3 regions of the Paenibacillus sp. GCM10023250 genome follow, and region 2 is predicted to be linked to each of the others. Evidence: riboswitches for the same ligand, from Rfam matches in the RefSeq annotation. Region 2 holds a riboswitch; each other region holds the start of a gene.
What was found. A riboswitch is a leader RNA that binds a small molecule or an ion and turns the genes downstream of it on or off. The one in region 2 is predicted to bind thiamine pyrophosphate.
Positions count from the first base shown of each region.

Region 1 (9,484 bases), on a different contig from region 2:
GGCGCCCGGTTGCGGGAAGGCCGAATTGAGCGTTGAACGGAGGAGGCGTGGACGGTGATAACGGCACGGCAGCTGATCGCGTTGATGGAGGAGACGCTGCGCGCGCGGGGCTTCGACTTGGCCGGGGCGATCGACGAGCTCGGGCAAGTGCGCCAGTCGGTTCGGCGGGAACGCGGCGAAGCGTTCTCGTTCGGCGAGCATATCCGGGGCATGCTGCTCGCGCTGCTGAGCAATCAGCGGCCATGGGGACCGATCGCGCGGAACGAAGCGCGGCTCGCGGAGATTTTCGGCGGGTACGAGGCCGAGCGGCTGAAGGCGGCGGACAAAAGCCGGCTCGCCGAGTGCGTCAAGGCGATCAAATGCGGCAACCGCGCGATCGCCAGGCAGATGGCCGATCTGGACGCGAACCTCGCGACGCTGGAGCGGATCGCGGCGGATTACGGCAGCTTGGACCGGTTCGTGCTGAGCGGTCCGCCGGAGGCGGTCGCGCGCGAGCTGGGGCAAGGGAAGCGGTACAAGCTCCGGGGCGTGGGCTTCACGCTCGCGCTGGAGTATCTCCGGCATGTCGGCGTGAAGGCGATTAAGCCGGATCTCCATATCCGGCGCATCGTCAGCGATGCGCGGCTCCGGCTGCACGACGGCTATCCGTCGGAGGACAAAGCGGTCGCGATTTTGGGCAGGCTCGCGGCCGAGGCGGGCGTGAACCTGACCTACCTCGACAATCTGATGTGGCTGTACTGCGCCGCCGATTACGGCGCCATTTGCGGCGCCGCGCCGAAGTGCGGCGCGTGCGGGCTGCGGCCGCATTGCGCGCAGGGGCGGGCGGTGTAGGGCCGGACCGCGGCTAATCGCCGCAGGACTCGACATCGGCGAACTCCAGGGGGCTCCCACGACGACCGTCTCGGCTTCTACCCGCATGTCCGCTCTCCTGCTACCCTGCTCGCCGTACTCCCCTTCGCTTTCTCACCCTGTTCCGTCGCTCGACGCCACTGGCGGCTAGCGCTGCTCTTGACGGCTGGCTGGTACTCTTGATGCTAGCTCCACTGACAATGGAGAGCGTCACTCGCGACGCTAGCACCACTCTCGACGGCTAGCCTCACTCTCGACGGCCAAGCTCTCACTCCCGACGTTAGCTCCACTGACAACGGCCATCCTTACTCCTGACGCTAGCTCCACTCACACCGGCCAAGCTCCACTCTTCACGCTAGCTTCACTCCCAAAAGTCGAGTCCAAATCTTGACGCTGGCTCCATTCTCGACGGCTAGCTCCACTCCCGATGGACAGCTCCACTCCCGAGGTTTGCTCCTCTGAGAACGGCCAGAGTCACACTCGACGCTAGCTCCACTCGCACCGGCCAGCTTTACTCTCTAGTTCAGCTCTCGATGGCCAGTTTCACTCTTGACGCTGCTTCACTCCCAAAAAGGCGAGCCCGAATCTTGACGCTGGCTCTATCTTCGACGGGTCAGCCCCACTCCCGACGTTTGCTCCGTGAGGGCAATTCATGCGGCCGGGAGGATTTTTATGCACCGAGGAGGCGGGCGAGCGGGTGTTTTAGGTGCAGAGGAGTTCAGCCAAGGCATCCGGAGAGCCGGATCCCCATGGAAGTTTCGGCGATAAGCACTGGAATTGTCGGCCAGGAGAGCAGCTATTTGTTAGGCTTTGGCCGTTTTGCGAATTTGGCGGCCACACGTTCCGCTATTGGCCTGAATGGACCGGCTTATGCCCCCTTCGGAGGCAAATAGCGGCTCCTGTGTCCGCCAAATGGCGGAAGGGGCCTAAAACGACGGCATAACGGATCTCCTGTCCGCTCAGCGCGGGGAAGACGAGGTCCCCGGTGCACAAATGTTGCTTTCAAAGCATTAAACCCCCTCGACTGCCTGCCGGCGATAAGGGGGTTGATCGTGAAGCTAGTATGGGCGATGAGCGGGAGATGGGTGGACGGGCGACGGCGTGAGCGCGAGCGCTGCCCGCGAATCGTGCCCGGCCCGCGGCGCGCGCGCCGGCCGATTCGCGAGGCACCCGGCCGCCAGCTCCGCCGGGCCTGCGCGGCGCCTTCCGCAGGCGACGGCGCGAGCGTGCGTCCGGCCCGCGGCGCGCGCGCCGGCCGACTCGCGAGGCACCCGGCCGCCAGCTCCGCCGGGCCCGGCGACGGCCTCCGCCTACGCCGGTTCCGTCCCGGCCGGGCAATTCGCGCTGCCCGGGACGAGTCACACGCCTAGCGAGCGGCGAGCCACCTCCTCCGCAGGGCGGCGAACGCTACCGGCTATGCAAGCCACTCCGCAGCCGCCGCCCGTAGGCAAAATGGTTCGTCGGCCCATGGCCCGCCCCGAACCCGAGCTCGTCCTCGATCGCCGCCTGGATGAACGCCTTCGCTGTCTCCATCGCCTCTTCGACCGCGAAGCCTTGGGCGAGCGCGGCCGTCAGCGCGGCGGAATACGTGCAGCCCGTTCCGTGCGTGTGGCGGGTGTCGATCCGCTTGCTCTCCAGATAGCGGTACGTCCGGCCGTCGTACAGCAGGTCGATCATCGGCTCGTCCGGCGCGCTGTGGCCGCCCTTGATCAGCGCGTAGCGCGAGCCCATCTCCACGATCGTCTTCGCGGCGATTTCGCGCTCCTGCACGTTCGTGATCCGCAGGCCGGTCAGCATCTCGGCCTCGGGAATATTCGGCGTCGTCACGAGCGCGAGCGGCATCAGCCGCGTCACGAGCGCGTCGACCGCTTCCCGGAGCAGCAGCCGCGAGCCGCCCTTGGCGACCATGACGGGGTCGATGACGAGATTCCGCCAGCCGTATTCGCGCGCCTTGTCCGCGACGGTGCCGATGATCGCGGAGCTGAACAGCATCCCCGTCTTGACCGCGTCCGGGGGCAAATCGGCGCCGATCGCGTCCAGCTGCGCGGCGACGGCCGCGGGCTCGAGCGGATAAACGCCTTGAACGCCGAGCGTGTTTTGCGCCGTCACCGCCGTCAGCGCGGACATGCCGTAGACGCCGAGCTCCTGAAACGTCTTCAGGTCGGCCTGAATGCCCGCGCCGCCGCCGCTGTCCGAGCCGGCGATCGTGAGCGCTTTGGTAATGGTCGTCATCGTCATTCCTCCTCTAAGCTTTCGTGTTCGCCGGTCCGACATCGGGGTTCCTCCGGGCCGGTAAGGTCATTTAGCTTGCCGATCGAGCCGTTAGCCGGTCAGATTGACGAATGCGTCCGCGGCCTTGACGTCCGCGCCGAGCAGGTCGTGATCCGCGAGCCAGTCGTTCACGCGGTCCCAGGATGCGGGATCCTGCGCGCCGAAGGGTGCGTCCTTGTCCGTCATGAGCGGCAGCAGAATGACCAGGCTCTTCGCCTCGATGGACGGGTCGAGCGGGGAGCCGCCGTCTTCGTGCTCGAGCAGCATCTTCAGCGCGTCGTCCGGATGCGCCTCCACGTAGCGCTGCCCCTCGGCCGCGGCCTGCACGAACTTCGTGAACAGGTCCTGCTTCGCCTTCAGACCGTCGTCGCTCGCGGCCAGCACGAGCTCGTAATAGTCCGGCACGCCGTACGCGGCGGGATCGATCGAGTTAACGGGATGGCCGTCTTTGTCTAGGATCAGCTGTTCGTGATTGATGAAGCCGCCGATGATGGCGTCGACCTTGCTCGTGGATACCGCCGGGATTAGATCGTAGCCGACGTCGATCAGCTTCGCGGCATCCGGATCGCCGCCGTCCGCTTCGATCATGGTGCGCGCCATCGCCTCGTAGAGGGGGATGGACGAGAAGCCGATCGTCTTGCCGGCGAGGTCCTTCGGCGACCGGACGCCGCTGCCCGCCGGCACCATCAGATGGTTGAGCGGATGGCGCACGACCGCGGCGATCGCTTTCACGGGAATGCGCTCCCCGCGGGCCATCAGCACCTGCGGCTGGTACGTGAGCGCGAGGTCGACCTTGCCGGCGGCGACGAGCTTCAGGGCGTCGTTGGTCTCGGCGGGCATGCGGATGTCGACGTCGAGTCCGGCTTTCGCGAAATACCCCTGCGCCTCGGCGGCGTACAGGAACGAATGGACCGCGTTGGGGTACCAGTCCAGCATGAGCGAGATTTTTTGCGGCGGCGTCTGGCTGCCGCCCGGGGCATTGGCGCCCTCGCCGGTATCGGCGGCCGTGCCGCTGCCGGCGTTCGCGCCGCCGCCCGGCGTCGAGCCGCAGCCGCCAAGCGCGAGCAGCGCCGCGGCGATAAGCATCGGGAATACGAATAACGATGGCTTTTTCATGAGGAATCCCTCTTTCTTTTGCGAAGCAGGATGGTTTCGAGCAGCGAGACGGCGAGGAAGAACGCGACGCCGAGCGCCGACAGCAGGAAGACCGCCGCGAACATGGCGTCCGTCTGCAGGCCGCCGGACATGCGGCGGCTGAAATAGCCGAGCCCTTCGGTGCCGCCGAGCCATTCGCCGATCGTCGCGCCGACGACGCTGTAGACGACGGACAGCTTGAGGGCGGAGAAGAACGACGGCAGCGCGAGCGGCGCCTGCACCTTGCGGAAGATCGCCCAGCGGCCCGCGCCCATCGTCAGCAGCAGCTCGCGGTAGCCGGCGTCGCCCCGGCCGAGCCCGTCGTAGGTACCGACGACGATCGGGAAGAATGCGGTTAGGAACACGACCGCGACCTTGCTCCAAACCGCGTACCCGAACCACAGGATGAACACGGGGGAGAGCGCGATGAGCGGAATCGTCTGGCTGACGACGATGAACGGGTACAGCGCCTTGTTCAGCCAGGTGTATTGGCGCATCAGCGCCGCGAGCAGCACGCCTCCGGCGACCGAGAGCAGGAAGCCGAGCGCGGCCTCCGACGCCGTGGCGGCCAGATGGCGGCCGAGCAGCGGGCCGGCATCCCGGCCGAGCGCGCCGGCGATCGCGGTCGGGGCCGGCAGGATGAAGAACGGCACCCAGCCGAGCCGCACGGCGCACTCCCAGCCGCCGAGCAGCGCGAGCAGCAGGAGCGCGAACAGGCCGTACCGCTCCAGCAGCGCGGACAGCGGGTCACGGAACGGTCGTCGTCTGTTCATCCAGCAGCTGCTCCAATTCCCGCCGGAGCTTCACGAAGCCCGGCTCGTATTTGAGGCTTGCGTCCCGCGGCCGCGGCAGGCAGGGGCGCAGCTCCCGCAAGCCTTCCCCGCTGCCGGCCGCGGGCATCAGATAGACGCGGTCGCTCAGCAGGAGCGCCTCCTCGAGGTCGTGCGTGATGAATAGGACGCTCTTGTCGAGGCCGCCCCAGAGCCCGAGCAGCCAGCGGTGCAGCTCCCGCTTGGTCATGGCGTCGAGCGCGCCGAACGGCTCGTCGAGCAGCAGCAGCGGCCGCCCCGTCAGGACCGTGCGCAGCAGCGCGACCCGCTGCCGCATGCCGCCGGACAGCTCGTCGGGGTAGGCCCGCTCCCGCCCCTCCAGGCCGAAGCGCGCGAGCAGCCGCCGGACCTCGGCGGCGCCGTCCTTCGCGCGTCCCCGCGGCGCCAGCTCGAGCGGCAGCAGGCAGTTGTCCATCACGGTGCGCCACGGGAGCAGCAAGTCCCGCTGCGGCATGTAGCCGACGCGGCCGAGCCGGCGGGCGGCGCGTTCCCCGTACAGCGCGATGTCGCCGGAGGCCGGCTCGAGGAGGCCGGCGATCAGCTTGAAGAGCGTGCTCTTGCCCGAGCCGCTCGCGCCGACGACGGAGACGAACTCGCCTTCCGCCACGTGCATCGACAAGCCCGCGAACAGCCGGCCGCCTGCTCCGGCGCCATAGCCGAACGAAACCTCGCGCAGCGATAGTACGGTCGTCATGCGGACATTCTCCTTTCGGGCGCATACGAAAAAACCCGCCGATTCCTCCGGGAAGGAATGGGCGGGTCCGCGAAACGAACGCCAAACGCGTCGTCGTGTTGGAATTCCATTCACTTCCCTACGCTGGCATTACCCAGATCAGGTTCCAAGGGTCCGCGGTTTCGGCTCCGCGTCTCAGTCGTCAGACTCCCCTAGCGAATAAAACGGGTATTCGGTTGCTCCTACTATAGCATAACGCGAGGCGGCGTGAAAAGGACGTCCGTCCGCGCCGCCATGCGGGCCGCGGCCCCGCCGGCGTTGGCCGCCAGGTGTCGGCTTTCGCAGCCGGGCGCGGCTCGAGCCACCGGTGGCCGCCGGGCGTCGGACCGAGCCGCCTGCCCGCTAGCGGATGCTCTCGAGCTCCTGCGTGATCGTCTCGATCACCCGCACGAAGGACGTCGGCTCCTGCGAGCTGGCGGGCTGGTCGCGCGCGAGCCGCGAGGTCCGCTCGGCGTCCTGCATGACGTCGCCCATGGCGCTCGCGATCTTTATAAATAGGCAAAAATCGCGCGTCCGGCGGAAAGCGGAGGGGAGGACCGGTTCCATACCGACACACTTTTTTCTCAAACGCTGTGATCGCAATCACAAGGCGGAGCTCCTCGCGGCCGTATACTGAAACCATGAACACAAAGCCACACGAAAGCGGGGATGCAACATGCTGAAGCAAGAGACGATCGACATCATCAAATCGACGGTACCGGTGCTGGAGGTGCACGGCACGGCGATTACGAAGCGCTTCTACCAGCGGCTGTTCGAGGCTCATCCGGAGCTGCTGAATATTTTCAACCATGCCAACCAGAAGCAGGGCCGGCAGCAGACGGCGCTCGCGAACGCGGTCTACGCGGCGGCCGCCCACATCGATAAGCTGGAGTCGATTTTGCCGGTCGTGAAGGGCATCGCGCACAAGCACCGCAGCCTCGGCGTCAAGCCGGAGCATTACCCGATCGTCGGCGAGCACCTGCTCGGCGCGATCAAAGAAGTGCTCGGCGACGCCGCGACGGACGACATCCTCGGCGCTTGGGCGGAGGCGTACGGCATGATCGCGAGCGCGTTCATCGGCGTCGAGGCGGATATGTACAAGCAGGCGGAGACGCAGCCGGGCGGCTGGGAAGGCTTCCGGCCGTTCAAGGTGTCGCGGAAGGAGCGCGAGAGCGAGGTCATCACGTCCTTCTATCTCGTGCCGGCGGACGGCGGCCCGATCGCATCGTTCGAGCCCGGCCAATACATCAGCGTGAAGCTGGACATTCCGGGCGAGGACCGGACGCACATCCGCCAGTACAGCTTGTCGGGCTCGCCGGGGGCGGGGTATTACCGGATATCGGTGAAGCGGGAGAACACGGTGCCGGAGCTGCCGGCCGGCCGCTTATCGGTGTACTTACACGAGGAGATTCGGGAAGGCGACGTGCTGCCGCTGTCGGCACCCGCGGGCGACTTCACGCTCGACCGGCGCGACACGCGCCCGGTCGTGCTCATCAGCGGCGGCGTCGGCCTGACGCCGATGGTCAGCATGCTGCGCGCGCTGGCGGAGACGCAGCCGGAGCGCAAGGTGACGTTCATCCATGCGGCCCGGCACGGCGGCATGCACGCGCTGCGAGGCGAGGTCGAGCGAATCGTGGGCGAGCACCCGGCCTTCTCGGCGCACTGGGTCTACGGGACGCCGACGGATAAAGACCGGGAGGCGGGGGCATTCCATAAAGAAGGGTATCTCGATCTGGCATTCCTGCGGCAAACCGCGGGGACGACCGACGCCGGCTTCTACTTCTGCGGCCCGGCGCCGTTCATGCGGACGGTGAACCTGGCGCTGAAGGAATGGGGCGTCGCGCCGGGGGACATTCATTTCGAATTCTTCGGTCCGGCGGGCGCGCTGGACTAAGGCCAGGCGGCGGAAGCATCCGCTTGGCAGGCTGCGGGTGCCGGCCGGAAGACGGACCGGCCGGAAGGCGTACCGCTGTAAAGAGTACCAGCCGGAAGGCGGCCGCTCCGCCGCGGGAGCGCCGATGCAACGGCACGCCCGCGGTGCGTTACGCTTCCGCCCGCTGCGCCCGGAGCAGCCGGTTGACGGTTTCCCGGCGCAGGCCGATCAGCTGGCCGATCTCGTCCTGCGTCAGCACCTCCGTCAGGGAAGCCGGCTCGATATAGAGGCGGAACCACGCCTGCAGCTTGCGGAGCTTGTCGGCGGGCGCCACCTGCGTCAGCTGGTCGATGCGCTGCTGCATCATGCGCAGCCTGTCCTGCAGCAGCAGGGCGATCTCCCGGCAGCGCTCGGGCTCGTGCTCCAGCTGCCGGTACCAGTCCGGCGCGGAGATGACCTCCGCCTCCGACGGCATGAGCGCGACGGCCGTGCCGAAGTACGGATTCGGGCTGATGAGCGAATGATGGGGAATGATTTCGCCCGGCGTGATGATGTTGACGAGGAACGGCGTGCCGTCCGCGTGGATGCGCATGATTTTGAGCAGGCCGCTGCGCAGATGGAAGAGGGGACCGGTTTCCCCTTGGCGGAACAGGATCTCGCCTTTGTTAAGCTGCATGGCCGCAAAGCACCTCCTTGCCTGCCGCACGCCCGCGCGGCGAACGGCAGCGACTTTCGTCAGTATACCAAAAAACGATGCGCGTCACTCCGTCCCCTTTCGCGGGACGGAGTTTTTTGCGCCCGGGGGGACGCGTCCGGCCGCTGGCCAGGCGGCTTAACGAACCCGCGCGAGCTTATCGGGATTGACGAGAATATAGATCTCCGCGATCCGGTCCTGCTCGACGCGGAACGACGCGACGCCGGACACGACGCCCTCCGCCGTATACGTGACGAGGCCAAGCTCGCCGCCGACGAGGGCGGGCTTGGCGGTATGGCCAGGCCCCAGCTTCCGCAGCACCCCTTCGAGGAAGCCGGCGACGCGCGCCGCGCCGACGATCGGCCGGACGGCCGCGTGCACCTTGCCGCCGCCGTCGGACAGGAGGGCCGCGTCGCGCGACAGCACGTTCAGCAGCCTGCCGACATCGCCGCTCGCCAGCGCTGCCGCGAACTGCTCGACGAGCGCCTGATGGCCGGGCAGGGCCTGGCCCGGCGCCTTCGCTTCGTCCTCGGGATGAATGGCGCGCCGTGCGCGGTGGAAGATCTGCCGGCAGTTCGCGGCGCTCTTGCCGACGATGCCGGCGATCTCGTCGTACTCGTACTGCAGCACCTCGCGGAGCAGGAACACCGCGCGCTCCGTCCACGAGAGCTGCTGCAGGAGCAGCAGATAGGCCGTCGACACCGCTTCGCGCCGGGTATAGGCTTGGTACGGGTCGATGCCGATGCCGCCGGCCGCTCCGCCCGCGGCGCCGCCGGCTTCCGGCCACTCGGCGACGAGCGGCTCCGGCAGCCACGGGCCGACGTAGCGCTCGCGCTGCTTTTGCGACGAACGCAGCCGGTCGATGCAGCGGTTCGTGACCGTTTTGCACAAGTACGCCTTCACGTTGGCGACATGGCCCGGCTCCGTGCCCTGAAGCGAGAGGAACGCCTCGTGGACGAGGTCCTCCGCATCCATGACGCTTCCGAGCATGCGATAGGCCAGCGAAAACAGCAGCGATTTGTACGAGGCGTACAGCTCTTCCGTAAGGATGTTGGTTTCCATGGCGGTGCTTCCTTGAGAAAGTCCGCGCTTCGGCGCGGCCGTTGGGCGGTGTGGGCTGT
Region 1 covers NZ_JBHSHY010000013.1:135,976-145,459, forward strand. Annotated here, with positions in the region: gene ACFPB1_RS13140 (hypothetical protein) at 55-831, shown strand; gene thiD (bifunctional hydroxymethylpyrimidine kinase/phosphomethylpyrimidine kinase) at 2,257-3,081, opposite strand; gene ACFPB1_RS13150 (ABC transporter substrate-binding protein) at 3,172-4,236, opposite strand; gene ACFPB1_RS13155 (ABC transporter permease) at 4,233-5,027, opposite strand; gene ACFPB1_RS13160 (ABC transporter ATP-binding protein) at 5,002-5,778, opposite strand; TPP riboswitch at 5,877-5,981, opposite strand; gene ACFPB1_RS13165 (hypothetical protein) at 6,160-6,363, opposite strand; gene hmpA (NO-inducible flavohemoprotein) at 6,473-7,690, shown strand; gene ACFPB1_RS13175 (Crp/Fnr family transcriptional regulator) at 7,839-8,345, opposite strand; gene sigJ (RNA polymerase sigma factor SigJ) at 8,502-9,425, opposite strand.
Region 1: it holds a riboswitch for thiamine pyrophosphate, as region 2 does, so the genes downstream of both, ACFPB1_RS13160 (ABC transporter ATP-binding protein) here and thiC (phosphomethylpyrimidine synthase ThiC) in region 2, are expected to answer to the same signal.

Region 2 (9,484 bases):
TCGCCGGTCATAAAATTTCGCTGCGGCAGGCGAACGAGGTTGCCTGCGCTCTTGCCTTTAGTATACGCTTGAAAAAAAGGCTTGAATCACCAAAAGGGCCAAGAGGAGGAAGCGCGCGACATGTTCGAATGGAGCCGGCTGCTTCGGTTTAACCGGTATTTGGGCCAGAACGGGCGGAACGAGATCGACTACCAATGGCCGACGTCCAAGTTCCCGGTCATCAGCATCCGCACGAGCGCGGGCCGGGGCAAGCCGAAGGTCGCCTTCGGCCTCGTGGCGCTCGGCGATATCGCGATCGGCCTCGTCGCCGGCGGCGCGGTCGCGGTCGGCATCGTCGGATTCGGCGCTGTCGCTCTCGGCGCGATGCTCGGGCTCGGCGCGGTCGCGCTCTCGGGCGGCCTCGCCGCCGGCGCGGCGGCGATCGGCGATCTCGCCCTCGGGGCGGTGGCGATCGGCCAATCCGCGCTCGGGGCCGTCGCGATTGGCGAGAACGCGCTCGGGGCGGTCGCCATCGGCCAGCACGTGATCGGCGCGGTGGCGATCGGCGAGCGCGTCTACGGCCTGGTCGCGATCGGCGAGCACGGCTTCGGCCTCGTGCCGATCGTCGGCGATTTCTTCCGCTGGATCGGCGGGCTGTTCGATTAGCCCGGCGGGGCGGTTTTCTTTCGCCGGCATGGGCCCTGTGCTACAATAAGGGACAGCATGAGTGAGGAAGAGGAAGGTGTGGAAGCATGGACAGCGTCAATATTTTAGGCGTGCCCTTCTCGAAAATGACGCTTACGGACACGGTGAAGCTGATTCAGGCCAAGCTGGCGGCGGATACGCGCGCGGAGGCGAAGCCGTTCCATCTCATTACGGCCAATCCCGAGATCGTGATGGCGGCGAAGGGGCAGCCGGAGCTGCGGCGGATCGTCGACGAGGCCGACCTCATCACGCCGGACGGCATCGGCGTCGTGCTTGCGGCGAAATGGCAGGGGACGCACATCCCTGAGCGCGTGACGGGCTACGATATGCTGATTCGGCTGCTGGAGGGCGCGGCGGCGAGGGGATTCTCGCTCTACGTCCTGGGCGCGGACGAGGAGACGAACGCGATGGCCGCCGATATCATCCAGGCGAAGTATCCCGGCGTGGAGATCGCCGGCCGGCATAACGGCTTCTTCAAGGGCGACCAGGAGAACGAGATCGTGGCCGACATCGGACGGAAACGGCCGGATCTGCTGATCGTGGCGCTCGGCGCGCCGAATGCCGAGAAATGGATCTACAAGCATAAGAGCCGCTTGAACGCGAAGGTCGCGTTCGGCGTGGGCGGCAGCCTCGACGTCATCGCGGGCAAGGTGAAGCGCGCGCCCGTCATCTGGCAGAAGCTGAACGTCGAATGGCTGTACCGGCTGCTGAAGCAGCCGTCGCGCTGGCGCCGCCAGCTGGTGCTGCCGAAATTCGCGCTCACCATTCTGACGACGCGCCGCCGCTGACGGTTGCGGGACGAACGCGGATAGGGGAAGCCCGCCGCCGCGGCGGGAGGAGACGCCTTCGAAACCAGGGAACGCCCCGGTTCGGAGGCGTTTTTGCCATCCCTAAAATATGGGTGGCATTCTAGCACCGAATCGGTTCAATGATCTAGGTCAGCCGCTAGATTATCGACATAACCTATGAAGACGCGACGCGCGTGCCGTCCCGGCAGGAGACGAGATCGATGAGAGGAGGTGCCGGAGTTGGCCTGCTCCATTGCGCCTAGACGCAAAAAAAAGCTGCCGGACCGTACGAAGCGCTGCAAACGGACCTGCTGCCGCAAGATCGCAAAGAAGCGCAGGACATGCGGAAGCAAAAAACCAGCCAGACCGGCGAGGCGAACGTCGCGCAGGCCCGCGGCATTGCCCCAAGGCGCCCGGGGACCTCAAGGGGTCCCGGGGGCGCGGGGGCTACCGGGCGTCGCGGGAGCGGGCGGCGTTGCGGCCATCCGCGTCATTCCCGACATCCGGCGGTATTTCTACATCGCCCCCGCGGAAATCGGCTTCGCGGAGGCGGTGGCGTTCCCGGCCGCCGGCTTCGTCAACGACGCGGGGGAGCCTGTGCTGTCGTTCGCGGATTTCGGCCAGTCAGGCTACTACAATTTGTATCTGAACGGCGTCGTCCAGCAAGGACTGGCGTACGAGGCTGCGCCGGACGGACTGACGATTTACGCGACCGGCCAAACGATCGCGGCGGGGACGCCGATCATACTGGAGGCGATAGGCTTCCGAGCGGAGCCGGCGACGAATATTTGATGCATGTGAATCAGGCTATTCGCTCTTCCAGTTGGGAAGACGACTGCATTTAATAGAGTTAGAGGAGGTGATTTCCGATGCCAACCCAGCTATTCAATATCGTGACGCCTAGCGTGCAGGCAAGCGTGGAAACCTTTTTCTTCCAACAGCCGGCGCTTACGAGCGTAACGACCTTCACGGTGACGGGAGCTCAATTCGCCGACGACGCCGGTGATTCGCCCTCTACGATTCCGGACGTATCGCCGAGCGGCTACTATAACTTCTTCATCAACGGGGTGCTGCAGCAAAGAACGACGTACGTCGTCACGCCCGGAACGGGAGCGGCGGGTACCGTGGTTTTCACGTCCGACACGGCCTTCAGCCTGCTCGATGACACGCCGGTCGTCCTCGAAGCGGTATCCTTGACCGCGGGTTAATCCAGGGATGACGGGGATCGGTATTCGCTCGTACGGCTGAAGTACAGGCCGCGTCTGCGGGCCGGTCCGAAGAATCGGTTCCTCGTAACGGGAAGAGCCCTCTGCTTAAGTGCAAGCAAAGGGCTCTTCTCGTTGCTGAGGATGACAGATCCGGAACCATCTCGCCTCGCAGCTTGGACAAGCCGCGTTACGCGTTCGCCGGCGGGGTGAAGGTCCGCGCCGCGAACTCGGCGTCGAGCATGAAGAAGGCGTTGCTGTCCTTGTCGATGCGCTTCAGCTTGTTGATGATGCTGTCGAACATCGCTTCCTCCTCGACCTGCTCGTCGATGAACCATTTCAGGAACTGAATCGTCGCATGCTCGCGGTCGTTCAGGGCGAGGTCGGACAGGTGGTAGATGCGCTTGGTGACTTCCAGCTCATGCTGGTAGGCGTGCTCGAACGCCTCGAGAATGGAGCTGTACTCGTTGTTCGGCGTGTCCATGCCGTTCAGCGTGACGCGCTTGCCGCGGTCGTTGAGGTACTTGTACATTTTCATGGCATGGAAACGTTCTTCCTCGGCCTGCACGATAAAGAAGTTCGCGAAGCCGTCCAGGCTCTCCCCGGAACAATAGGCGGCGATCGCCATATACACGTGGGCGGAATAAAACTCGAAGTTCAGTTGTTCGTTCAACGCTTCGCTGAGCGTGTCGTTCATCATCGGCTACGCCTCGCTTTCCAATTAGGATCGTATGTAAACGCAAAAGAGAAGAAGGCCGGCGAATGTTGTCGATTCGGCGCTTCTTCTCTTATCGTACCACACGATGCCATAGTTAGCCTATCCGATGCTTCAGCTTCGCATACAGGGCGTCCGCGGATGGGGCGACGACCACCTCGGTCTTGCCGATCAGGACCATGCACTGCTTGGCGCACAGCTTGCAGTTGCCGAGGCAGTCCTTCTTCTTCTGCTTCAAATCGGGAAATTCCTGCTTCAGCGATTTGAACACGGTCTTGGAGCCGTGCTTGAAATTGCGGCAGCAGTATTTGATTTTCTTCATGCGTCCGGAACCTGCCTCTCCGCGGCCAGCGCGCTGTGCCGGTCTGCTTTTTCACCTATAATGATAGTAATTCTCATTCTCACTGTCAACGAAAATGTCGAAGGGCCTGTTCCTTTACTTCGCCTGCCCGCTGGATTATGATGGGGAACAGAAAACCGACGAGAAGGAGCGCTGCCCCGCATGAGCACAAACGGACAACTGCGCGCGAACATCCGGCCGGGCCTCACGGTCGATATCGTATTGAAGAAGGACCAGCCGACCGGGCGCCTGACCCGCGGCGTGGTTAAGGATATTTTGACAAATTCGCCGAATCATCCCCACGGCATCAAGGTCCGCCTGCAGAGCGGCGACGTGGGCCGGGTCAAGGCGATCGTCCCCGAGGGAGGCTGAACCGATGATAGCGCCTCGCGGACGCGGACAAGCCGGTCCGCAAGCCGGCCGCGAATATCCGCGCCGACGCGCCCGTCCGAGCCGAAGCGGGGCGTCTCTGCGGGAATGGCGGCGTTTGCAACAACGGCGCAAAATAGGTAGGATAGATGGAGAGACGGCTGCTTCGCCAGAACCGTCGAACCGACCGCGGAGCTTGCCGCAAAGGAGTGCGCTCTAGATGAGCTTTCATCCGAATTCGTTTTCATTCGGCCACGCCGCATCGATCGTCGTGACGCTGCTCTCCGGCGTGGCGGTCATGTTCCTGCGGCTGCGTGCCAGCAACCGGCCGACGAACATGCGGAAAATCATCATCCCGCCGCTCGGCATGTCCACCGGCTTCCTGATGTTCATCGTGCCCGAGACGCATGTGCCGTGGACGTGGGCGCTGATCGCCTTCGCCGCGGGCGCGACCGTGTTCGCCTATCCGCTGATCCGCACGTCCAAGCTGGAGCGGGTCGGCGGCGAGATCGTCCTGAAGCGGTCCAAAATGTTCATCTTCATCCTGCTCGGCCTGCTTATCGTCCGCCTGCTGGCGCACGACGCGGTGGAGTCGAAGGTGTCGATTCCGCAGACGGGCGCCTTGTTCTTCGTGCTGGCGTTCGGCATGATCGCCGTCTGGCGCATCGCGATGCTCAGGGCCTTCATGAAGCTGCAGCGCGGAGCAGGCAAGGAAATCAGTTGACAGCCCTCGGGTCAGCTGATATTCTAACCATATGAATTGTATGCAATTTAATTGCATTGACATAGATTGGAGAGACGAACCATGGACAAGAGCGCGATGCTCGAGCTGGACAATCAGCTCTGTTTTGCCCTCTATTCCTGCGCGCGCGAGGTGACGAAGCTGTACCGTCCCTTCCTCGACGAGCTCGGCCTGACGTATACGCAATACGTCACCCTGCTGGCGCTGTGGGAGAAGGACGAAGTGCCCGTGAAGGAGCTCGGCCGGCGGCTGTACCTGGATTCCGGAACGCTGACGCCGCTGCTCAAGAAGCTCGAGGCGATGGGACTGCTGCGCCGGGAGCGGGACCTGCAGGACGAGCGCAGCGTCATCGTCCGGCTGACCGCGGACGGACGGGCGCTCAAGGAGCGGGCGACGGACATCCCGGAGCGCGTCTTCTGCCAGACGAGCCTGACCCCGGACGGCATCGTCGCGCTGCGCGAGCAGCTGCGCAAGCTGACGGCCGAGGTGCATGCGCAGACCGACCGCTCCCCCGGCGCGACTGAAGGATTGCAAGGATAGTTGTTCTCGGATTCGCGCATAGAGAAGGACCGCACACAAACAGCGGCCGCCCCGTTACCTGCGGGGCGGCCGCTGTTTGTGTATCTGCTAATTCGGACGGGACGTCCTTGCTCTGCGCGGGCGGCAAGGACAACACGCAATATCAGCCCGCCTTGGCGGCTTCGAGCTCGATGGCGACCTTCACTTCGTCGCCGATCAGCACGCCGCCGGTTTCGAGGACCGCGTTGTACGTCAGGCCGAAGCTGCTGCGGCTGATCGCGCCTTGCGCGCTGAAGCCGACCTTCTCGTTGCCCCACGGATCCTTGCCGCTGCCCTCGTACGTCACGCTGAACGTGGCCGGACGGGTCAAGCCGCGGAGGGTGAGGCTGCCGGTCACGTCGTATTCGCCCTCGCCCGTCTTCGCGATGGAGGTCGACTGGAACGTCATCGTGGGATAGTGTTCGATATCGAAGAAATCGCCCGTGCGCAGGTGGTTGTCGCGGTCCGCGTTGCGCGTGTCGATGCTGGCGAGCGTCACGTCGAACCGGATATTCGCCGTCGTCAGATCGTCCGGATCCGCTTCGATCTCGGCGCTGAACTCGTGGAAGGTGCCTTTCACTTTCGCGATCATCATGTGCTTGATCGTAAAATCTACGCTGCTGTGCGTCGCGTCGACAAGCCATTTGGAAGTGGGCATGGGCAAAACCTCCGGATAATTAATAACATAAAGTAATGAACTTAATATTTTATAGTTAGTATATAGGCAGATAGTGGAAATTGTCAATCCTTTTTCTTCCTGGCGGCATTCGATGCGTTGACAACTTTTCCCTCGAGGGGTATAGTCTTGTCAGGAATCCACTAGGGGCGCCCGCACGGGCTGAGATAAGGCAGATGCCTTGGTCCCTTCGAACCTGATCTGGGTCATGCCAGCGTAGGAAAGTGGGAAATGTACGTGCGACTTCGAATCGGCCGTACGGCGCGGGAGGCGATCATGCCCTGCCGTCCGAAGCCGATTCCGTCCGCCGTCTGCGCGTGCCGCAGGCGGCGGGCAGACGACCGCGACATGAACCGCTCCTTCGCCGGAGCGGTTTTTTTGCGCTTGCGCCATTCGTCGGCCGCAAGCCGTGCTCAGGCAAGTTGCGGCGAAGCGTCTCGCTTGGCGGCTCTCGCTGCCGCGCGGCACGGTCCCGTTCGCGCGCGCGCGCCTCCCGTTCCTTCGCCCGGCCTCCTGGTGCGTTTCCGCCGAGATGGACGACTATGAGGAGGAGATGCGAAATGACGATTATGACGACGCCGCTGCCGGGGAGCCGCAAAGTATATGTGGAAGGGAGCCGTCCCGACATCCGCGTGCCGATGCGCGAGATCGGCCTGACGCAGACGGAAGCCAGGAACGGTGATATACGGGATAATGAGCCGGTCGCCGTGTACGATACGAGCGGACCTTATACCGACGAAGCGTACGAGACGGACTTTAGACGGGGGTTGCCAGCGCTGCGCGGCGGCTGGATCGCGGAGCGGGGCGATACGGAGGCGTACGAGGGACGGACGGTCGCGCCGCTCGATAACGGCTTTCACAGCGAGGGGGCCGCTTCGGCTCGGGGCGCGGAGACGTTCCCGGGCTTGACGCGGCGGCCGCTGCGGGCGCGGGAGGGCCGGAACGTGACGCAGCTGCATTACGCGCGGCGCGGCATCGTGACGCCCGAGATGGAATACATCGCGATCCGCGAGGGCATGACGCCGGAGTTCGTGCGCAGCGAGGTGGCCGCCGGGCGGGCGATCATTCCCGCCAACGTCAACCATCCCGAGAGCGAGCCGATGATCATCGGGCGCGCCTTTCACGTGAAGATCAACGCGAACATCGGCAACTCCGCCGTCGCGTCGTCGATCGAGGAAGAGGTCGAGAAGATGACGTGGGCGACGCGCTGGGGCGCCGACACGATCATGGACCTGTCTACCGGCAAAAACATCCATACGACGCGCGAATGGATCGTCCGCAATTCGCCGGTGCCGGTCGGCACGGTGCCGATCTACCAAGCGCTCGAGAAGGTGGACGGCAAGGCGGAGGACCTGACGTGGGAGGTGTTCCGGGACACGCTGATCGAGCAGGCGGAGCAGGGCGTGGACTATTTCACGATTCACGCGGGCGTGCTGCTCCGCTACATTCCGCTCACGGCGAAGCGCGTCACGGGCATCGTGTCGCGCGGCGGCTCGATCCTGGCGGCGTGGTGCCTGGCGCATCACCGGGAGAATTTCCTGTACACGCATTTCGAGGAAATCTGCGAGATTATGAAACGGTACGACGTGGCGTTCTCGCTCGGGGACGGCCTGCGTCCGGGCTCCATCGCCGACGCCAACGACGAGGCGCAGTTCGCGGAGCTGGAGACGCTCGGCGAGCTGACGCGGATCGCGTGGAAGCACGACGTGCAGGTCATGATCGAAGGGCCGGGCCACGTGCCGATGCACCTGATCAAGGAGAACATGGACCGCCAGCTCGAGGTGTGCCAAGAAGCGCCGTTCTATACGCTCGGGCCGCTGACGACGGACATCGCGCCGGGCTACGACCACATCACGTCGGCGATCGGGGCCGCGATGATCGGCTGGTTCGGGACGGCGATGCTCTGCTACGTGACCCCGAAGGAGCATCTGGGTCTGCCGAACCGGGAGGACGTGAAGGACGGCGTCATCACATACAAGATCGCCGCCCACGCCGCCGACCTCGCCAAAGGCCATCCGCGGGCGCGGCTGCGCGACGACGCGTTGTCGAAGGCGCGGTTCGAGTTCCGCTGGAAGGATCAGTTCCACCTGTCGCTCGACCCCGAGCGGGCGATGGCGTACCACGACGAGACGCTGCCGGCGGAGGCGGCGAAGTCGGCGCATTTCTGCTCCATGTGCGGGCCGAAGTTCTGCAGCATGCGGATCACGCAGGACATCCGCGATTACGCGGAGGCGAACGGGCTGGAGTCGCGCGAGGCGATCGAGGCCGGCATGAAGGAGCAGGCGAGCGCGTTCCGTTCGGGCGGCGGGTCGATCTATTCGTAGGCGGACGGCGGTTTCCGCGGAAGCCGCGGCCTGGCGGCGCCCGGCGGGAGGCGCCTCCGGGTAACGGGGCGTTACAAGCGAGAGGAGAAGAAGCATGGAGAAACGAAACTGGCGGGATTTCAAGCTCTACGCCATCACGGCGGCGAATTACCATCCCGGGCGAAGCGTGCTGGAGGTCATGGAGCAGGCGATCCTCGGCGGCGCGGACATCGTGCAGCTGCGGGCGAAGGACGCCTCGAAGGAGGCGCTGCTGCGGGACGCCCGGGCGCTGCGCGAGCTGACGGCCCGGTACGGCGTGCCGTTCATCGTCAACGACCATATCGACGTCGCGCTCGAGGCCGGCGCGGACGGGGCGCATTTCGGGCAGGACGACCTGCCGCTCGCGGAGGCGAGGCGGATCCTGGGGCCGGACGCCATCATCGGCATCTCGACGCACAGCCTGGAGCAGGCGCTGGCGGCGGAGCGCGGCGGCGCCGACTATATCGGCGTCGGCCCCGTCTTCCCGACGGGCACGAAGCCGGGCCGGGCGGCGGTCACGACCTCGTACGTACGCGAAGCGGCGGCGCACGTGTCGATTCCGTGGGTCGCCATCGGCGGCATTACGCTCGCGAACGCGGACGAGGTGCTCGCCGCCGGCGCGACGCGGCTCTGCGCGGTGTCCGCGATCGTCGGCGACGCGCGTCCCGCGGACGTCTGCCGGGCGTTCCGGGCGCGGATCGACGCGGCCGAGCGGGGCGGGGCGGGCGGCGCTCCGGCATCCATCGCGGTCGTCGTGAACGGGCGCCGCGAGGAGACGGCCGCGCGGACGGTCGCGGAGCTCGTGGAGGCGCTCGGCCTGGCGGGCAAGAGCCTCGTCGTCGAGCTGAACGGCGTCATCGTCGCCCGCGAAGCGTGGGCGAGCGCCGCGCTGGCGGACGGCGCGGCAGTGGAACTGGTGCATTTCGTAGGAGGAGGATGAAGCGGATGGCGGAGACGGAAGGAATGGTATACGGCGCGGGGGACGAGGATCTGCTCGCGATCGGAGGCCGGAGCCTGCGTTCGCGGTTCTTCCTCGGCACGGGGCGGTTCCCGAGCCCGGCGGTG
Region 2 covers NZ_JBHSHY010000069.1:5,997-15,480, forward strand. Annotated here, with positions in the region: gene ACFPB1_RS26655 (hypothetical protein) at 121-645, shown strand; gene ACFPB1_RS26660 (WecB/TagA/CpsF family glycosyltransferase) at 732-1,472, shown strand; gene ACFPB1_RS26665 (DUF4183 domain-containing protein) at 1,872-2,264, shown strand; gene ACFPB1_RS26670 (DUF4183 domain-containing protein) at 2,342-2,680, shown strand; gene ACFPB1_RS26675 (ferritin) at 2,868-3,374, opposite strand; gene ACFPB1_RS26680 (DUF1450 domain-containing protein) at 3,490-3,714, opposite strand; gene ACFPB1_RS26685 (YwbE family protein) at 3,895-4,104, shown strand; gene ACFPB1_RS26690 (CcdC family protein) at 4,322-4,825, shown strand; gene ACFPB1_RS26695 (MarR family winged helix-turn-helix transcriptional regulator) at 4,907-5,383, shown strand; gene ACFPB1_RS26700 (YceI family protein) at 5,526-6,059, opposite strand; TPP riboswitch at 6,213-6,317, shown strand; gene thiC (phosphomethylpyrimidine synthase ThiC) at 6,638-8,401, shown strand; gene thiE (thiamine phosphate synthase) at 8,496-9,359, shown strand; gene ACFPB1_RS26715 (thiazole synthase) at 9,365-9,484, shown strand, end outside.

Region 3 (9,484 bases), on a different contig from region 2:
AGCTGCGGGACGGCACGGGCTACGTGCAGGGCGTCGTCGTGAAGAGCGAAGTGGCGGAGGGCGTCTGGGACGCCGCGAAGGAGCTGACGCAGGAGAGCTCGCTGTACGTGAAAGGCATCGTGCGGGAAGAGCCGCGGAGCCAATCCGGTTACGAGCTGACGGTGGAGGGGATCGAGGTCATCCAGATTTCGCACGACTACCCGATCACGCCGAAGGAGCATGGCGTCGACTTCCTGATGGACCGCCGCCACCTGTGGCTGCGCGCGCCGAAGCAGCGCGCCATTCTCGTCATCCGCGCGGAGATCATCCGCTCGATCCAGCAATTCTTCGACGAGCGCAGCTTCACGCTGGTGGACCCGCCGGTGCTGACGCCGTCCTCGTGCGAAGGGACGACGAACTTGTTCCATACCAAATACTTCGACGAAGACGCGTATTTGACGCAAAGCGGCCAGCTATACATGGAAGCGGCGGCGATGGCGCTCGGCAAGGTGTACTCGTTCGGGCCGACGTTCCGGGCGGAGAAATCGAAGACGCGCCGCCACCTGATCGAATTTTGGATGATCGAGCCGGAGATGGCGTTCGTCGACCACGAAGAGAACCTGCGCGTACAGGAGCAGTTCGTCTCCTTCGTCGTGCAGAACGTCCTGAAGAACTGCCGCAAGGAGCTGGAGATGATCGGCCGCGATGTGAGCAAGCTGGAGGCCGTTCAGGCGCCGTTCCCGCGTATCACGTACGACGAAGCGATCGCGTATCTGCAGAAGCAGGGCCACGAGATCCAATGGGGCGAGGATTTCGGCGCGCCGCACGAGACGGCCATCGCCGAGATGTACGACCGTCCGGTGTTCATCACGCACTATCCGACGTCGTTCAAGGCGTTCTACATGAAGCCGGATCCGAACCGGCCGGAAGTCGTGCTGTGCGCGGACATGATCGCACCGGAAGGGTACGGCGAAATCATCGGGGGCTCGCAGCGGATCGACGATCCCGAGCTGCTGGCGGAGCGCTTCGCGGAGCATGAACTGTCCACGGAGGCGTACCAATGGTACCTCGACCTGCGCAAATACGGCACGGTGCCGCATTCCGGCTTCGGCCTCGGCCTCGAGCGGACCGTCGCGTGGATTTGCGGGCTCGACCACGTACGCGAGACGATCCCGTTCCCGCGGATGCTGTACCGCCTGTATCCGTAATCGCCGGACGCACCGGGCATCGGTTAGGCCAGGCAAGGGGGAGGAATACGGCCGGTGAAACAAGACATGTGGAAAGCGTACGCGCGCGGGATGGCGGCGGCCATGAACGGCGGCAGCGTCGTCGTTCCCGCCGGTCTGCTGCGCGCTTACCGCGGCGTCGGCCTGTCCGACGCGGATATGATGCTGATGCTGCAGCTGATGCTGTTCCGGCAGGTGGAGGGCGTTGATTTCCCGACGCCCGAGCAGCTGGCGGAGCGGCTCGGCATCGCGCCGAAGGCGGCGCACGGGCAGCTTGGCCGCTTGATCAAGGAAGGGCTGCTCGCGATCGACGAAGAGGCCGATCCCGTCAGCGGCATCGTCATCGAGCGGTACAATTGGACAGGCTTCCTGATTCGAGGCGCCGAATGGCTGGCGGACGAAGCGCGCCGCTCGGTCGGCGCCGAGCGGGAGGCGCAATCCGGACGGTCGTCCGCAGCGCAGCCGGATGCGGCGGAGTGGACGAAGCCGGCGGATTTGTACACGGCGTTCGAGCAGGAATTCGGCCGGCCGCTGTCGCCGATGGAATGCGAGACGATCAGCGCTTGGGTCGACCAGGACCGGTATCCGGACGAGCTGATCCGGTTTGCGCTCAAGGAGGCGGTATTCGCCGGCAAGCTGCATTTCCGGTACATCGACCGGATCTTGATCGAGTGGAGCCGCAACCGCGTCACGAATACCGACGAGGCCAAGGCGCATACGCAGAAATTTCGTAACGGCCGGGGGTCTTGACCCCCGGTTTTTTTTGCGTTGAACGGAGCAGCTCCGGGCTCATTCCCGCCGTACGGGCTTTTTTCCCGGAGGGGGTGCCAATTTGGCGGAGGGTCTGCTATAATTAGCACGTTGCAACCAATCGAATAGCGACGGGGAGCTGGGCAAGGCCGGCTGAGAGGAGATTCCGTACGATCTCGACCCTAGACCTGATCTGGATAATGCCAGCGTAGGAACCGCGTACAATTGCTTGGCGCACGCCGTGGCACGGCGTCGTGGCAAGCCGTAAGCAGCTGATAGAGGCATCCTCCGGACGGGGGATGCTTTTTTGGTTCTTGTTCGGTTCATTCGGGGAGAACCGGCGCGCGACGCCAGGCGCGGCCTGATGCCGCTGCGGCGTTCGGGACACGATAGATAGCAAACGACGGGAATCCGAGTGGCGCAGATCACGATTCGGAGCAGCATGGATTCGCACGATTATCCGCAGCCCGGTACGAGGGCAGGCGAGGGGGAGAAACAAGATGAGACACAAAGCTAGACGGGGCGGCTGGACGGCCGCGCTGACGACGGTGCTGATCGCGGCATTGGCATTGGCCGGCTGCGGCGCCAAGAACGATGAGGGGAACGCGGGAAATGCCGCGAACGGCGCGGGGAACGCTGGCTCGAACGCGTCCGCGAGCGGCGGCAACGCTTCGGCGGGAGACGCGCTGAAGGAGATCAAGGTCGTGCTCGACTGGACGCCGAACACGAATCATACGGGTCTGTACGTGGCCCGCGACAAAGGCTTTTTCGAGCAGCACGGCTTGAAGGTCGATATCATCCAGCCCGGCGAAGCGGGCGCGGACACCATGATCGCGACGGGCGCCGCCGACTTCGGCGTCAGCTACCAGGAAGGCGTCACGCAGGCGCGGATCCAAGGCGTGCCGCTCGTCTCGCTCGCGGCGGTCATTCAGCATAACACCTCGGGCTTCGCGTCGCCGGCGGACAAGAACATCACGTCGCCGAAGGCGTTCGAGGGCAAGACGTACGGCGGCTGGGGCTCGCCCGCGGAGCCGGCGGTCATCGAGTCGCTGATGCAGGAAGACAAGGGCGACTTCAAGAAGGTTAAGATCGCCAACATCGGCGACGCCGATTTCTTCACGGCGACGAAGAAGAACATCGACTTCGCATGGATTTTCTACGGCTGGGACGGGGTCGCGGCCGAGTTGAAGGGCGAGAAGATCAACATGGTCTACTTGACCGACTACAGCGACAAGCTGGACTACTACACGCCGGTGCTGGCGACGAACGAGAAGATGATCGCCGAGCATAAGGACACCGTCGAAGCGTTCATGGCGGCCGCGTCCGAAGGCTATCAATTCGCGATCGATCATCCGGACGAAGCCGCGGACGTGCTGATCAAGGCCGTGCCCGAGCTGAACGCGGATCTCGTCCGCGCCAGCCAGAAATGGCTCAGCCCGCGCTATCAGTCGGACGCGCCGCGCTGGGGCGAGCAGAAGCTGACGGTGTGGAAAAATTACGCCGAATGGATGTACGACCATAAGCTGCTCGACAAGCCGCTCGACGCCGAGAAAGCCTTCACCAACGACTTCCTGCCGGAAAAGGAGAACTGATCTATGGCCAACGCACTGCTGAGCATTCAAATTTTGCCGCGCACCCCGAACGGGGAAAGCGTCATTCCGTACGTCGACCGCGCCATCGATGTCATCAAGGCGTCAGGGGTGCCGTACCGCGTCGCGCCGCTCGAGACGACGATGGAGGGGGAGCTGGACAAGCTGCTCGCCATCGTGCAGGAGATGAACGGCGCCATGGCGGAGATGGGCTGCCCGTCGATCATCTCGCAGATCAAAGTGTATTATGTGCCGGCAGGCACTGCGTCGATGGACGCCCTGCTGGAGAAATATCCGGATGGGCAATAAACGAGCCCTCCTGCTGCCGCCAGCGATTGTCATGGCGGCTCTTCTGCTGCTTTGGCAGGGGGCGGTCTGGCTCTTCGGGACGGAGGCGTACGTCCTGCCTGCGCCGTCCGCCATCGCCAAGCAGGCGATGGACTCCGCGCCGCTGCTGGCGCATCATATGCGGGCGACGCTCGGCATCACGCTGCTCGGCTTCGGCATCGGTGCGGCGGCAGGATTTCTGATCGCCGCGCTGCTGCACGTGCTGCCCTGGGTGCGCGCGGGATTCTACCCGCTGCTGGTGCTGAGCCAGAACGTGCCGGTCATGGCGATCGGCCAACTGCTCGTGCTCTGGTTCGGCTTCGGCGCCTTGCCGCGCGTCATCCTGATCGCGCTTGTCACGTTTTTTCCCATCGCGGTGGCGACGATGACGGGGCTGTCGAAGAGCGACGGCAAGCTGTACGACTACATGCGCATGATCGGCGCCTCCCGCAGCCAGCTGTTCTGGCGGCTGGAGCTGCCGGGCGCCGTGCCGCATCTGTTCTCGGGCCTCAAGATCGCCGCGTCCTACGCCGTCATCAGCGCCATCTACGCGGAGGCGATCGGCGCGGACAGCGGCCTCGGCTATTTCATGCTGATCGCGCAGCACGGCTTCGAGACCGCGAAAGTATTCGCCGCCATCGGCGTGATCGTACTGCTCAGCCTGGCGTTGTTCGGCGCCATCGCGCTAGCAGAGCGGCTTCTCGCGCGCGGCGCGGCGCATAGGCGAAGGGAGGGACGGCCATCGTGAGCGCCGTATTGGAAGTTCGGGCGTTGTCCAAGCGGTTCCCCGGGAAGCGGGGAACGCCGGAGAAGGCGGTGCTAGGCGGCGTGTCGTTCCGCGTGGACGAAGGCGAGTTCGTCACGCTGATCGGTCCGTCCGGCAGCGGCAAGACGACGTTGTTTCACTTAATCGGCGGTTTGGAAATGCCGACGTCGGGCGATATTCTGCTGCACGGCCGCAGTACGGTCGGCACGCGCGGCCGGATCGCGTACATGCCGCAGCAGGCGTCCCTCATGCCGTGGCTCACCGTGTCCGCGAACATCGAGCTTTCGCTGACGATCGCCGGCCTCGGCAAGCGCGAAGCGCGCGGGCTCGCCCGCGACTGGCTGGCCCGGATCGGGCTGGAGGCAGCCGCGGACCAATATCCGGACGTGCTCTCCGGCGGCATGCAGCAGCGGGTCTCCTTCCTGAGGGCGCTGCTGTCCCCGCAGCGTCTCATGTGCCTGGACGAGCCGTTCAGCGCGCTCGATGCGCTCACCCGGCAGCATATGCAAGCCTGGCTGCTCTCCCTATGGGAGAGTAATCGCCGCTCCGTGCTGTTCGTCACGCACAGCATCGAGGAGGCGCTGCTGCTGTCCGACCGGATCCTGGTGCTGTCGGCGGCACCGGCATCGATCGTCCGCGAGGTGGCCGTGCCTTTCCCGCGGCCGCGCTCGGAAGCGCTGTGGAGCGATCCGGCATTCATCCGGCTGAAGCAGGAGCTGTACGACATGCTGCGGCCCGAATCGGCCCGCGGTTGAATCCCTCATTGGAAGCGTCGGAAAGGAGGCGGCATCATGAGTCATATGCGGCATGACGGCCGATGGGCGGATGCCCACATTCATCTGGATATGTACGAGGAGCATGAGCGAGAGCCGCTTCTGCGTCGCGCGTTCGGCGAAGGCGGCGTCGCGGCCGTCGTCGCCGTCTCGATGCATCTGCGCTCCTGCGAGACGAACCGCCGGCTGGCACGGCTGTATCCGGGGCGAGTCCATCCCGCGTACGGTTTCCATCCGGAGCAGCCGCTGCCGCTGGAGGCCGAGCTGGACGCGCTGGTCGCCTGGATCGCGGCGCGCGCGGCGGAGGGCGAAGCGTTCGCGGTCGGCGAGGTCGGCCTGCCGTATTATGCGCGCACGGAAGCCGAGGCGGCGGGCCGCCGTTTCGACGAAGCGCCATATGCCGCGCTGCTTGAACGGTTCGTCCGGCTGGCTGCCGAGCTGGATCGGCCGATCGTGCTGCACGCGGTGTACGAGGATGCGGCGAAGGCCTGCGAGCTGCTGGAACGCTATGGGGTCCGGCGCGCGCATTTCCACTGGTTCAAGGGACCGGAAGCGACGGTGCGGCGCATGATCGCAAGCGGGTACGCGGTATCCGTCACGCCGGACGTGCTCTACGAAGCGGAGATCCGCGAACTGGTCCGGATCTACCCTCTCGGGCTGTTGATGACGGAGACGGACGGGCCGTGGCCGTTCGAAGGTCCGTTCGCGGGACGGCGCACCGCGCCGGAGATGGTGCGCCGGGTCGCGGAAGAGATCGCGGCGATCAAGAGCTTGCCTGTGCCGGAGACGGAGAATCGTCTGCTAGCCAACGCGCTGGCGTTCTACGGGTTGTCTTGAGCCTGCGCGCCGTGCCGCGCGCGGGTGCGCGATGTACGCGCCGTGCCGCGGGCCAAGCAGTGCAATCGCGCTTTCCGGGGAGGCCGGAAGGGCTTTTATTGGGTGCGATGCGCAATTTGGTCCAAAAATGATGAATCGTCGGGGAAATATGCTACACTATCACTATCATCTCATGACGCGGTCGCCGGCGATCCGGCGGTCCGTACAGGAAGGGCGAGGAACATGGCCGAAGCACAGCACCAGCACCAAGATCCCGTGAAGCAGATGATCGGGATCATGACCGCCAACGGCTGGCGGATCACGGAGCAGCGGCGGGAGCTGGCGGAAATCTTCTCTCGGGCGGAAGGATATTTATCCCCGAAGGACGTCTACGATCAAATGGCGGTCGCCTACCCCGGCGTAAGCTTCGATACGGTTTACCGCAATTTGCGGCTGCTGAGCGAGATGGGAGCGCTCGAGCAGTTTTATTTCATGGACGGCGGGCTGAAATTCCGGGCCAGCTGTCTCGATCACCACCACCACCATCTGATTTGCATCAACTGCGAGAAAACGCTGACGTTCGAGTACTGCCCGATGGAGCAGCAGCTCGACCTGCCCGGCAATTTCAAGATCATCAATCACCGCTTCGAGGTGTTCGGCGTCTGCGAGGCGTGCCGGAAAGAGTAGGCGCGCGGCGGCGGGCGGATTCGGAAGTGCGGGCGCCCGGTCTTGAGCGCGAATCCTTAAGCGGCTGCGCACGACAAAACAGCGCCGCGGATCCCTTCTCATGGAAGGGACCGCGGCGCTGTTTGCGTTACGCGTTAAGGAGCGGCTTGACGGGACGGCGGCGGCCGGGACGATCGGTCTGCTGCCGCGCGTGGTTTAGGCAAGCAGCTCGCGAAGCTGCGCCTGCGCGTCGCCCTTGAAATAACCGCCGTGGTAGCAGACGACGCCTGCGATATCGAGCCCGGCCAGCTGCTGAAGCGAACGGCGTGCCTGCTCGTGGTGGATGTTCAGCGGAGCGTCCGGCAGCCGCAGGCGGCCATCCTCGAGCATGAGCGCGTCGCCGGCGATCAACGTCCGGCTCGGCCGGTGATACAGGCTGACATGCCCGGGCGTATGACCGGGCGTATCCAGTACGTCGACGTCCTCGAGCGGCGCATTGGCTTCGCCATAGCCGATCAGGCGGTCGACCGGTCCGTGCGGCGGATGCAGCAGCGCATGGCGGAAGGCGGCGCGCTTGTCGTCCGGCATTTCCGGCGGCAGGGCGGCAACGGCCGCTTCGACGGCAGCCGGCGTGATTTTGAGGAGCAGCCGCTCGCCTTGAACGTAGGGCCGTTCGATGGCCGACGCCCACGTGACGGGACGCGCCGGCAAGCTGTCGCGCAGTGCCGGAAGCCCGCCGATGTGATCGATGTCCTGGTGGGTGAGCAGGATATCGGTCAGCGATTCGAGCGGGCGCCCCGCTTCCGCCATGGCTTCCCGCAGCAGTGGCAGCTAGCCCGGGTAGCCGGTATCGACGAGCAGGACGCGGCCGTCCCGCCAGAGCAAGGCCGGATAGACCGAAGTCATTCGTCCCATGACGACGGCGCGAAGTTCGAGCATGGCGATGCCATTTGCGATGATCATCAAAAAATCCCTCCGTATAGAAAGTCTCGAGGACCATCTTAATCGAAGGGATAGGGTTAGTCAATATATAGAATTTCTATTATACCATAGAAAAAAATATTAGTCAATAGGTTATACGAGAAACATGGCGACGACCGTCGTCGCGGCCAAGCCGATCAGAACGGGCTTCAAATTGCGGCGCGCCAGCTCGAACGGGCTGACGCCGCATATCGCGGCGGCCGGTATGAGCGCCCACGGTATGAGCGTGCCGCCGCCGACCCATATCGCCGCGACTTGGCCTAGCGCCGTCAGCGTAGCCGCACCCGAGCCGATGGCCGACGCGAACAATTGCGCAACGGAACCGGCGAGCGAAATGCCGGAGAAGCCGGAGCCGTCCAGGCCGGTGATGGCGCCGGTCACGGCCAGTGTGACGGAGGCGACCGCCTGGTTCAACGGCAGGCCGTGCGGGTAGTACGCGCGCATCGCCTCCGTCATGACCGGATCCGTCAATCCATGTACCTTCAGCAGCCCGACTTCCGCATGCGGCCGAATCGAGCCCGTCCGGTCTAGGTGGAAGGCTTTCAATGTCGAACATCCCTTTCTGGTCATGAATTACGATGACTTCACATGAATTCCTTCCCAAGCTGCGTTTCCCTTCTATAACTTCCAGAAATTAGTATTGAAAAAATGGTAAATGAATCACTTTTTTGGATTTCCGCTATTTCCCTGTCTCCCGAACCATTTTGACGCTTGATGGGAACAAGCGTTCTGTTTTATACTTATAGAAAAGTTGATAACGGAGGGAACGGAGATGCCCGATAAATATGTGGGTATGGTCGTGACGATCATCTACTGCGATCGATCCGGCCGGATTACGCAGCGTCGGATTCGGGTGGATGCGGTTCAAGGGGAACGCGTCAAAGCGTTCGATCTGGAGAAGCGGGCGCCCCGCGTTTTTCGTATTGCGCACATTCTGGCCGTGATGCCGGACCAGCGCACCGCCTGACGGCGTCACGATATCGTCTCCGCGGCGGCGGATATAAGACAAAGCAACCCGTGTCCGGTTTACGTCGGCCGGACGCGAATTGCTTTGTGCTTGCTGCTTGATTTATTATATCGTCGTGGGGCGAGGCGGTTCGATCCGGCCGCGCCGGTTATTCTTCGATATACTTATCGACCGTGTCCAGGACTTCGCCCAGCTGCCGATGGCAGAACACGATGTCGTTTTGATTGTCGTCCGTCTTTTTCTTGACCGCGTTATAATTGTTTGAATGCTTAATAATCGTAAAGCCTCTGTAGTTTTCGTAGATCGTCCGCATGTTACCATCTCCTCGATGAATGATTTCGGGGTCAAGCAAGCTTGCTTAAGTGGGCGATGCCGATGATGCGCGAAGATTCCCAGGTCATGGTTTGCTGCAGGACCGTCAAGAAACAAGGCTCCGATCCGTTCGGCAATACGAATACGGGATTCTCGCCGAAGGACGTGCCCGGCAGGCGGAAGCCGCCGCGCTCCGGTTCGCCGCTTGGATCGAACGAGGTCTGAAGCGGCCGAATCGCGAGACGCATCCGTCCGAACACCTTGAATTGATGGCAGCAATCCGTCATTTCCGCGTCATGCCAATCCAACAATTCGACCCTTTCGATGAAGAA
Region 3 covers NZ_JBHSHY010000002.1:309,125-318,608, forward strand. Annotated here, with positions in the region: gene asnS (asparagine--tRNA ligase) at 1-1,187, shown strand, start outside; gene ACFPB1_RS04520 (DnaD domain protein) at 1,242-1,955, shown strand; TPP riboswitch at 2,078-2,187, shown strand; gene ACFPB1_RS04525 (ABC transporter substrate-binding protein) at 2,456-3,547, shown strand; gene ACFPB1_RS04530 (thiamine-binding protein) at 3,551-3,853, shown strand; gene ACFPB1_RS04535 (ABC transporter permease) at 3,843-4,619, shown strand; gene ACFPB1_RS04540 (ABC transporter ATP-binding protein) at 4,616-5,392, shown strand; gene ACFPB1_RS04545 (TatD family hydrolase) at 5,429-6,247, shown strand; gene ACFPB1_RS04550 (Fur family transcriptional regulator) at 6,470-6,913, shown strand; gene ACFPB1_RS04555 (MBL fold metallo-hydrolase) at 7,109-7,702, opposite strand; gene ACFPB1_RS04560 (hypothetical protein) at 7,724-7,855, opposite strand; partial or broken gene ACFPB1_RS04565 (hypothetical protein) at 7,967-8,275, opposite strand; gene ACFPB1_RS04570 (hypothetical protein) at 8,646-8,840, shown strand; gene ACFPB1_RS04575 (hypothetical protein) at 8,989-9,153, opposite strand; gene ACFPB1_RS04580 (hypothetical protein) at 9,185-9,484, opposite strand, start outside.
Region 3: it holds a riboswitch for thiamine pyrophosphate, as region 2 does, so the genes downstream of both, ACFPB1_RS04525 (ABC transporter substrate-binding protein) here and thiC (phosphomethylpyrimidine synthase ThiC) in region 2, are expected to answer to the same signal.